DNA from 3 places in the Micromonospora sp. NPDC048835 genome. Region 2 is predicted to be linked to each of the others. Evidence: riboswitches for the same ligand, from Rfam matches in the RefSeq annotation. Region 2 holds a riboswitch; each other region holds the start of a gene.

Region 1 (3,254 bases), on a different contig from region 2:
GCGTGCAGGGCACCCCCACGGTGACGCAGTCGGTGAGGGCCGGCCGGTTGGTGGCGTAGTCGGGATCGATCCGGACCATTCCGGTGGCCGGGGTGCCGGTGTCCAGCCGAGGGGCGTGCAGCAGGTCGAAGTAGTGCGTCCAGTCCCAGTACGGGCCCGGGTCCCAGTGCATTCCCCGCACTGTCGAGGGGATGGTGCCGGGCACGTTGTCGTGGCCGATGATGTGCTGACGGTCAAGTGGGATGCCCAGCCGCAGCGCCAGATGCCGGACCAGCTTCGCCGAGGTCCGGTACATCGCCTCGGTGTACCAGGTGCCCTGCGCCGCGAAGCCCTCGTGCTCCAACCCGATCGCCTTCGCGTTGACGTACCAGTTGCCGGCGTGCCAGCCGACGTCCTTCGTCTTGACGTGCTGGGCGATGTGCCCGTCGACCGAGCGCAGCGAGTAGTGCCAGCTCACGTAGGTGGGGTCCTGGACGAGTTGCAGGGTCGTCGCCCAACTCGCCTCGGTGTCGTGGATGACGATGTACTCGATCTTCTGCCGCGCGGGCCGGTCGGAGAGGTCGTGGTTGCCGTAGTCCTCGCCGAACGCCTCGTAGGGCGCCGGGATCCACTCACAGGAGATGGTGCGCGGGCACTCCACTCCGTCCGGGCGGGTGAGTCGGCGCAGGCCCAGGCGGTCCAACCAGGAACGCTCGGGCCGCACCGCGCGGGCCGCCAGGGTGATCCGCTGGCCGTCGTCGGTCACCCGGGACTCGCCCGCGCCGATGGTGGTGAACACCTCGTCGGCGAAGGCCGCCGCGGCGTCGGCGCTGTCCGCGCCGGAGTAGCGGGCCACCGCGCCGTACCAGGCCGCCGGGTCGGTGCCGGCACCGACCGGAGCGCCCAGATCCCTCTGGTACGCGCCGAGCAGCGCGGCCCCACCCCGGATGTTGAGGCCCGGGTCGGTGCGCAGTGCCTCGGGGGTGGCACCGGTGAGCGTGGCGGCGGCGTCCACGGTCTGCAACGCGGCGGCAGCCGGCGCGGAAGGCTCGACCGGCCGGGGGGCGGGCACCCGGGCGGCACGAGAGTCGTCGCCGCGGGGATCCTCGGCACCGGCGTCGTGGTGACCGCGCCCGGGTAGGGCGGCCACGTGCCGCGCATCGGTCAGGTGCATCGGGCCGTAGCCGCCGCTGGTGCTCGGTGTGCCGGCGTTGGTGTCCCAGCGCGACTCCAGGAAGGAGACGCCGAGCAGCACGACGGCGGGCACGCCGTACTCGGTCGCCGCGGCGGCGTACTGCTGCTGACGGGTGGTCGTGGGCGCGGCGGCGGCCGGGCCGACGGTGAGCGGAACCGTGGTCGCGGCGGCGACCACGGTGGCGGCGAGCAGCGCTCGCGCGCCGGTCGACAGGGTTGGATGGTGCATCGAACCCCCTAGATTCTCGCGGAGTGCGGTCAGGTCACCATCGCGCCGCCCGGGAGGTTGCGTCAATACCTTTCCATCTATCGAAGTATCTGGAAGAATTTTTTCACGTACCTTCAGTGACCTCCTCCAATCGGTACGGAGTGTCACGGCCGCGCGGGTTGCGGATCGGTAACAAGCGTCTCTACTCTGGTCATTCGTCGGCCCGACAGCAGCTCCGCTCAGCCCGGGCGGTAACGGACCGACACCGCCGAGTCGTTTCCGAGCGAACCGGGGACCCAGGTCCCTCGGGGTGAATCCGCAGCCACTGCGGTAGGGCGCCGACTTCCCGCCCGAACCCGTCAGCTAACCCGGTAGGCGGTCAGGAAGAAGGAGTACGGAACCCCGGTGGCACTCCATGCCCCGCGGCCGTCGTCCGAGCGGTCGGCAACAGCCGGCCCGGCGACGATCGTGCCGCGCCCACGCTGGTCCCGCTTCACCACCGCCCTCGCCGCGCTGGCCGGCGTCGCCGTCGTCCTGACCGGCAGCGCCACGGCAGCCCACGCCGACCCGTCGGTCGCCGAGATCGAGCGCCAGATCGACGCCGACTGGAACAAGCTCGAACCGATCATCGAACGGCACAACGCCACCCGCACCGACCTCGCCGCGAAACGCAAGCAGGCCGACGCGCTGGCCGCCCGGATCACCCCGCTGGAGCGTCAGGTCGACGCCGCGATGGACAAGGTCAGCGCCCTGGCCGTGCGCGCCTACAAGGGTGAGAACGTCTCGACCGTCAACGCGGTGCTGGGCAGCCGGTCGCCGAGCGAGGTGGTCGACCAGCTCGAAATGCTCGACCGCTTCGCGCACAACCAGCAGAAGGACGTACGCCAGGTGGCCGACCTGCGCGACAAGCTGGCCGCGCAGAAGGCCCCGCTGGACGAGATGGTGGCCCAACTGACCCGCACCGAAGCGCAGTTGGCGGCGAAGAAGAAGCAGATCAACGAAGAGATCGACCGCCTGCAGAAGCTGCGCCTCAAGGTGTACGGCAGCGGCGGCGGCGGTCCGCTGCGCCCGGCGCCCTGCCCGGGCAGCTACCCCGGCGGCGGCGCGGGCACCGCGGTCAAGTTCGCCTGCGCCCAGATCGGCAAGCCCTACGTCTGGGGTGCCGAGGGTCCGAACTCGTACGACTGCTCCGGGCTGATGCTCGCCGCCTGGGCCAAGGCCGGCGTGTCGCTGCCGCACAACGCCGCCGCGCAGAGCCGCGTCACGAAGAACGTCAGCAGGGGTGACCTGCGCCCCGGTGATCTGGTCTTCTACTACAGCGACATCCACCACGTCGGCATGTACGTCGGCGGCGGCTGGGTGGTGCACGCCTCGCAGGCAGGTCAACCGGTCAAGATGAAGAAGGTCGACGACGGCCCGATCCACAGCTACGGACGCCCCGGCTGACCCCGGGTGACCGAGGGCCCGCCGCGATCCGTCGCGGCGGGCCCTCGTCGTCCCTGGTTCTAGCGGGTCGGCCAGGTGCGCCAGTGTTGCCAGGCGCGGCTGGGCGTCGGCCCGCGCTGGCCCTGGTAGCGCGAGCCGTAGACCACCGAGCCGTACGGGTGCTCGGCCGGCGAGGAGAGCCGGAAGATGCAGAGCTGCCCGATCTTCATGCCCGGCCACAGGGTGATCGGCAGGTTGGCCACGTTCGAGAGTTCCAGCGTCACGTGACCGGAGAAGCCCGGGTCGATGAAACCGGCGGTGGAGTGCGTGAGCAGCCCGAGCCGGCCCAGGGAGCTCTTGCCCTCAAGTCGGCCGGCGAGCTGGTCACCGAGCGAGATGACCTCGAGCGTCGAGGCGAGCACGAACTCCCCCGGGTGCAGCACGAACG
Region 2 (3,254 bases):
CGCGGTCACGTGCGGGCAGGGCGGCGCCGACCGCTCCGGCGTGGCGCAGGTTCGGAGTGAGCAGGAACAGCACCAGTCCGACCATCACGGTGGTGAGCACGAGCTTGACCAGCACCCAGCGGTGGCGCAGCAGGCCCCACGGGGTGAGCAGCGAGCTGGCGACTCCGATCAGCCAGACCAGGACGCTCAGCGGCGCGAACAGCACCGTGCCGACCACTGCCGTGACCGGATAGACCACGGCCGGGTCGGCGCCCCGCTGCACGGCGATGCCGAGGGTGAGCAGCACCAGGTCGGCGCCCAGCCAGCCGAGCGAGGTGACGAGGTGCAGGGTGAGCAGCGCCTTGCGGGTGGCGGGTCGGATCCGAGGCATACCGCGATGCTGCCCGCCGACCCCAGCCGGGTCGTCCGACGAGAAACGACACCGGGGGTACGCCCGGCGACGTAGCCCGGGCCGAACACGGTGCTGCCTGTGCGTCACCACGACGACGCACAGGCAGCACCACGGGTGGCTCAGTAGACCGACAGGTGTACGTGGTTGGTGTGGTCGGTGGACGGGGTGCCGTGCGCCCCGCTGTACGACTTCCATCCGCTGCTGGGCAGCCAGATCTGCTTGTACCAGATCACGTAGAGCACGGCGAGCCGGTCCGCGTTGCGGATGAAGTACGCGGCCAGGTTGTTGCCGTACGTCTTGTCGCCGCCGGTGGCAACTCCACCGAAGCCGCTCTTCTGTGCCGCGAAGTCGCAGGCCCGGCCCTTCGGGTGTTCACCGGAGCCGCTGGGGCGGTGGCACGAGACGTACCGGGTGAAGTCTGCGGCCTTGGCCTGGTTGAGCGCGTGCAGGGTGCGCGGGGTGATGCAACCGCTGGCCGGCGTGGGGTCGTTGACACTGCACGACTCGGAGGGCCAGGAGCCGTCGGAGTTGCGGGGCGCGGGCTTCGCGTTCGCGGTGGAGGTGCCGCGGTTGGAGTCGCTGCCGGAGGCGGTCTGCGGCTTGGGTGTGGTGGCCACGGTCAGGGCCCGTTCGGCCTGGTCCTTGCGCTTGGCCATCACCGCGACCTGCTTGCGCTGTTCGTTGATCTCGCCGGTCAGCGCGACCCGGGTGCGGTTGCCCTTGTCCTTGCTGTCCAACAGGTCGCGCAGCACCCGGTCCTCGTTGGCGGCTACCGCGTCCAGTGCGGCCGCCCGGTCCATGAAGCCTTCCGGAGTGTTGCTGTTGAGCAGCGCCGACATCGCGCCGAGCCGGCCGGTGCGGTACGCCACCTCGGCGATCTCGCCGACCTTGCCGGTGCGCTGGTCGATCTCGACCTCGATGGTCTTCAACTGGGTGGCGAGTTGCTGCTGTCGTCGTACCGAGGTGTCCAGGGCGCGCTTGGCGTCCAGGTAGCCCTTGCTGGCCGCCTCCAGTTGGGCGCGCAACGCCGGGGTGCCGCCCTCCTCGTCGGAGTCGGGTGCGGCGGCCCGCAGGCCGGTCGGGGGAGCGGCCGAAGCGGTGCCGGCCGGGAGCGCGACGCCGAGGGCGAACATCGCGACAATCAGGGCCGCCAGTCGGGCGGCGGGTGGTCGTGCTGGTGCCACTGCGCATGTCCTTCCGTCAGCCGCCGACCGGGTTAGCTGACGGGTTCGGGACGGAAGATCCCTACCGCTGACGCGGATGCACCCCAGGAACATGGTTCCCCGGTTCGCCCAGGAGGGCGATTAGGCGGCGACCACCACCGGCGCCGGGAGGGCGCCGCCTGGTGGAGGCCGGGACCGAGCCTACCGGGGCGGATGGGGCCGCTGCAGCCGATGTGACGGACGGTGCGTGCGTCACGACGGAAAATCAGGGCACCGTCGTGAACGTCGCCTCACCATTCGATGGAGCCACACGCTCCGGACGCGGCGCCGGGCTCGATCTGCAACGTCGCGTGCTCGATGCGGAAGTCGTCGTGCAGGGCGGTACGCGCCGCGGTGAGCACCGCGCCGACCTCCGCGCCGGGCTCCATGGTCAGGTGTGCCGAGGCCACGTCCATCCCGGAGGTGAGCGTCCAGACGTGCAGGTCGTGCACCTCGACCACACCGGGGACGGCGGCCAGCCGGTCGTGCACGGCGGTCACCTGTAGGTGCTCCGGAGCGGCCTGCACCAGGATGCGGATGGCCGCTCGGGCCAGCCGCCAGGTGCGCGGCAGGATGAACACGCCGATGGCGACGGCGACCAGGGGGTCGGCCCACCACCAGTCGGTGGCGATGATGAGCAGTGCCGCGCCGATGACGCCGACCGAGCCGAGCAGGTCGCCGAGCACCTCCAGGTAGGCGCCCTGAAGGTTGATGCTCTCGCGTGCCCCGGCGCGCAGCAGGCCGAAGGCGGCGATGTTGGCGAGCAGTCCGAGCACGGCCACCACGAGCATCGGGCCGGTGATGATCTCGTGTGGGTCGCCGAAGCGGCGGATCGCCTCGATCACCACGTAGATGGCGACACCGGAGAGCAGGACGGCGTTTGCCAGCGCGGCGAGCACTTCGAGTCGGTAGAGCCCGAAGGTGCGCTGCGGGTCGCCGGTGGCCCGCCGGGTCGCCGTGATCGCGGCGAGGGCCATCCCGATGCCGAGCACGTCGGTGAACATGTGCCCGGCGTCGGAGAGCAGGGCGAGCGAGCCGGTGTGCAGGGCCACCACCGCCTCGACCACCATCAGGGTGGCGAGCAGACCGAACGCCGCCCAGAGTCGCCCCCGGTGCTGGTGTGCGGCATTGGCGACGGACCCGTGGTGGTGGTCATGACCTGCGCCCACGAGAATCACCTTCCGCCGCCGATCGGGACCCGGTCAAATATATGCTCACATCGCTATGTGTGCAAGTGTACGTGCCACGCCTCCCACCGACGGCAGTCCGCGCACGTCAGCCGGTCGGGTCGATGGTGGTGAGCCGCTGGGTCGCCCGGGAGAGCGCCACGTACAGGGTGCGTACCCCGGCACCCGGATCCGCCCGGATCTCGCTCGGGGCGACAAGCACGACCCCGTCGTACTCCATGCCCTTGGCCTCCAGGCTGGTCACCACCTGCAACCTCGACGCGCCGAGCGCGCCGAGCCAACCGGCGACCTCGTCGCGGCGGGGGACCGGCGTGATCACCCCGACCGTGCCCTCCACCTCGGCCAGCAGACCGGCGGCGGCCTCCACGGTCGCCTTCTCCACGCCCGTCGCGGGCACCACCAGCTCGACCGGAGCGACTCCGGTGGAGCGCACGGCGGTCGGCAGCGGCAGGTCGGGGTAGAGCCGACGGATCT
Region 3 (3,254 bases), on a different contig from region 2:
GTCGTCGGGGGCGAGGGCCTGCCCGATCCGCTCAGCGAGACCAGCGAAGGAGTACGAGGGCAGTGGCGGCGCCCAGCCGTGGCCGGCGAGGTCCGGTGCCAGCCACCGCCCGGGCCAGTGCTGCTCGAGGTACGGCGCCCAGGGCAACCACACGTCCCCGGTCGCCCCCATGCCGTGCAGCAGCAGCAGAACCGGCCTTCTACCACCCGATTTCTCCACCACGGCCGCAGTCTGCCACGGTTCACGGCCAGGTACGAGAGCCGCCGACGACGGACCGCGCAGACAGACGCCGCGGGCGCCGGCCCCTTGTGGGAGACGGCGCCCGCGGCGGTAAGGGTGCCCGGGTCAGGCGGAGTAGCCCCGGCTGGTGATCCAGTTGGCCAGGTCGATCGTGGTGATCCAGTACGACGGGTCGGTCGGGTTCGCCGAGTCGGCGATCCGCACGGTGCGGCCGTTGTCCTTGTAGCCGACGACGGCGATGTAGTGCCCGCCGCCGTAGGAGTGCCAGCCGCCGTCGGTGTCGGCGGCGTCTCCGACGACGTTCGCCACCACGCCACGGCCGTCGGTGATGGCCTTCACCACGTCTGCCTGGAGCCGGTCCATCTGCGCCGGGCTGGGCGCGCCGGGGAACATCCGGGTGCGGTACGGGGAGCCCTTCACCTCGGCGTTGAGCACGCGGGTGGTGTCCTCGGCCGAGTTGGTGCCCATCTCGGTGGTGCCCAGCTCGGCGCCGAGCTCCTCCTGGGTGCGGTCGATGCCGGCGGCGCTGAGCGCGTTCCGGGTGGCCGCCGGGCCGCAGTTGTAGTAGGTGTTCTGCGCCTCGTAGTCGTAGTCGAGCACCTTCGTCGCGGGGGGCTTCGGCGGCGTCGGCTTACGGGTGAGGTCCGGGTTGCTCTTGGCCTTGGCGGCCGGCGACGCGGCATCTGTGGTCGGGGCGGCCGTGGTCGGCGCGGCGCTAGCCGAGGGGGACGCGTCCCGAACCTCGCCGCTGGAGGCGGCGACGTCGCTGCGCATCTCGGCGACCGTGGTCGCGGTGCGCTGGCTGGCCGGGGCGTGGTCGGCGGTGGTGAGCAGGGCGCCGGTGGTGGTGGCGATCGCGAGGGCCGCGGCGGAGGCGGCAACGATCTGGTACGGGCGCTCGCTGGCGAGACGGCGGAGTTGACGCTGCAGGGTGTGCTTCACGGGGTCCTCCACGGATCAGGGGGAGAGCGGCGCACCGGGGCCGGACCGGTATCCGGGCAGGCGCCAGCACGCGGACCGTGGTCCGCGGATGGTGAACCGCTCAGGGGAACGCCCGGCGCGGCCGGGCGGGAAAGGCGATGACCCGGGGGTCAGCTCACCGTCACGTGACGAATGAGCGGGTGCACCGCCGCGCCGTGGAGGCGAGGGAACAACCGAGGGGTGGAAAGGTGCTGCACGAGGAGTGACTCCTTCCGACACCGCCTACCGGGTTAGCTGACGGATTCGGGCGGGAAGATCGCCCTACCGCGGGCCGTGGCTCGCGGATTCACCCCGGACTTACTGATGGGTCCCCGGTTCGTAGATCACGATTAAGCGGGTCGATGCGGCGTCGCTTCCTGCGATCGATTACCGCATCGGACGTGACGACACTACTGGCCGCTCCGCACCCTGCCAAGCCAGGTTCACCTGTGTAAACCCCAATTGGCGGAACAATTTCTGCGCGTATTGCCGATGACGTGACTCGATGGGACAACCGGTTACGGCGGCACCGATGGGCGACAACCGGACAGGGCGCAAACAACCGCACCGCATTCACCGGAACAATCCCACCAACCGCGCCGGACGTCCGATTCACCACACCCGTGACCGGCCTCACATCACGGATCGGGCTCAACCCACCCGGGCCGGCCGCCACCGTGCCACGAGGGCGGGACGCAACGCCCGGGCCACCGACCGCGGCGCGGGCGCCGGGGTCGGGTGCAGCCTGGCCTTCGCCGCGTACGCCTCCTCGGCGAGAACACGAGCGGACTCGGCGGCCAACTCCGCGTCCCGCCAGGCGGCCCGTTCCCGGCCGGCGGCAGCCTGGTAGTCGACCAGCCGCGCGTCCCGGACCACCCTGCTGATCAGCGCCTCCTGCTCGACCGGGTGTCGCCGGGAATCCCAGCCGTTCCGGTGGCCGAACACGTCGCCGAGCTGCGCCATGGTGAGGTCGCCCCGCCAGTAGGCAGCCATCGCCGCCCGGTGCAGATAGCGCTCCCGGGCGGCGTACTCGGCGGGGGTGTGCGGCGTCTGCGGGGTGGGCAGCATCGCGGCGCCGGCGAAGCGACGCGCGGCGGTGTCCGCCTCGTCGTACCCGGTCCAGGCCCGCTCCAACTCCTCCTGAGCGGTCAGCCAGGCGGCCCGTCGCCGCCTGGCGGTGGTGGCCGCGCCGGCCGCGGCAACGGCCACCTCCTCGGCGTAGCGGCGCCGGTCGACCGCCTCGGCGGCGGCCACCTCCCGCGCGGTGGGCGCGGCCGGGAGCGGATCGTCAGCGGGCCGGTCCCGTTCGGGGCGGGCGGCAAGCACGGTGAGCAGGCCCAGGGTCAGCAGGAACAGCGTCGACCAGATGGCGGCGGCCTGCGGCACCTCGGTCACGAACTGGTAGAAGACAGCGGTCTCCATGGTCGGCACCTCGGGGAGAGAGCAGTGCGATGGGGGCCCGCGCCGACCGGCGGGCCACGGCGGGGCCACGGGTCAGCGGGGTAGGAGGCTTGTGGGTCGACAGGGCGCGGCGACGGGACGGTCGTCCCGGTGGCTCAGCGCCCGGGCGGGGCTCGGGGAGCCCGACCGCTCGCCCGGTCGAGCAGGGGCAGCGGCTCGGACCCGGCCGCGCGCACCGGCAGCACCCCGGCCACCACGGTGCCCTCGTCGCCGGGGAGCGCCACCGGCGTGCCGACCGACCATGCCGGCACCGACTCCTCGGTGGCCTCCGGAGGTATCGCCGAGGCCGACCGCGCCACCCCCGGCGCCTCGGCGTGGCGGCAGGAGGCCTCCAGCGGCCCGGCAACGACGGCGGCCGGCACCGCGCCGAACGTCGACAGCGGGCTGGGCATCGACCCGGCGGCCGTGGCCGGGCCCGCGCCGAGCGCCAGGGCCGCGACGACGGCGAGGCTGGTCAGCACCCGCGTCGCCCAGCGCGCCACCCACCACAGCGGACAGGGTGAACGCAACCGGAAGCACGTACCCACGCTACCGTCGCACCGACCCGGGCGCACCGACCACGGGCGTGTCGGACGACGCCGCGCCGACCCCGC

Evidence for each region. A riboswitch is a leader RNA that binds a small molecule or an ion and turns the genes downstream of it on or off. The one in region 2 is predicted to bind cyclic di-AMP.
Region 1: it holds a riboswitch for cyclic di-AMP, as region 2 does, so the genes downstream of both, AB0C15_RS03540 (NlpC/P60 family protein) here and AB0C15_RS19400 (hypothetical protein) in region 2, are expected to answer to the same signal.
Region 3: it holds a riboswitch for cyclic di-AMP, as region 2 does, so the genes downstream of both, AB0C15_RS07615 (C39 family peptidase) here and AB0C15_RS19400 (hypothetical protein) in region 2, are expected to answer to the same signal.

What each region holds. Positions count from the first base shown of each region.
Region 1 covers NZ_JBEZGM010000002.1:226,324-229,577, reverse strand. Annotated here, with positions in the region: gene AB0C15_RS03545 (peptidoglycan recognition family protein) at 1-1,402, opposite strand, end outside; cyclic di-AMP (ydaO/yuaA leader) riboswitch at 1,638-1,773, shown strand; gene AB0C15_RS03540 (NlpC/P60 family protein) at 1,787-2,827, shown strand; gene dcd (dCTP deaminase) at 2,887-3,254, opposite strand, start outside.
Region 2 covers NZ_JBEZGM010000015.1:62,487-65,740, forward strand. Annotated here, with positions in the region: gene AB0C15_RS19395 (DUF2269 domain-containing protein) at 1-370, opposite strand, end outside; gene AB0C15_RS19400 (hypothetical protein) at 511-1,524, opposite strand; cyclic di-AMP (ydaO/yuaA leader) riboswitch at 1,581-1,712, opposite strand; gene AB0C15_RS19405 (cation diffusion facilitator family transporter) at 1,845-2,762, opposite strand; gene AB0C15_RS19410 (AAA family ATPase) at 2,869-3,254, opposite strand, start outside.
Region 3 covers NZ_JBEZGM010000004.1:240,942-244,195, forward strand. Annotated here, with positions in the region: gene AB0C15_RS07610 (alpha/beta hydrolase) at 1-222, opposite strand, end outside; gene AB0C15_RS07615 (C39 family peptidase) at 346-1,194, opposite strand; cyclic di-AMP (ydaO/yuaA leader) riboswitch at 1,426-1,567, opposite strand; gene AB0C15_RS07620 (hypothetical protein) at 1,852-2,622, opposite strand; gene AB0C15_RS07625 (hypothetical protein) at 2,757-3,143, opposite strand.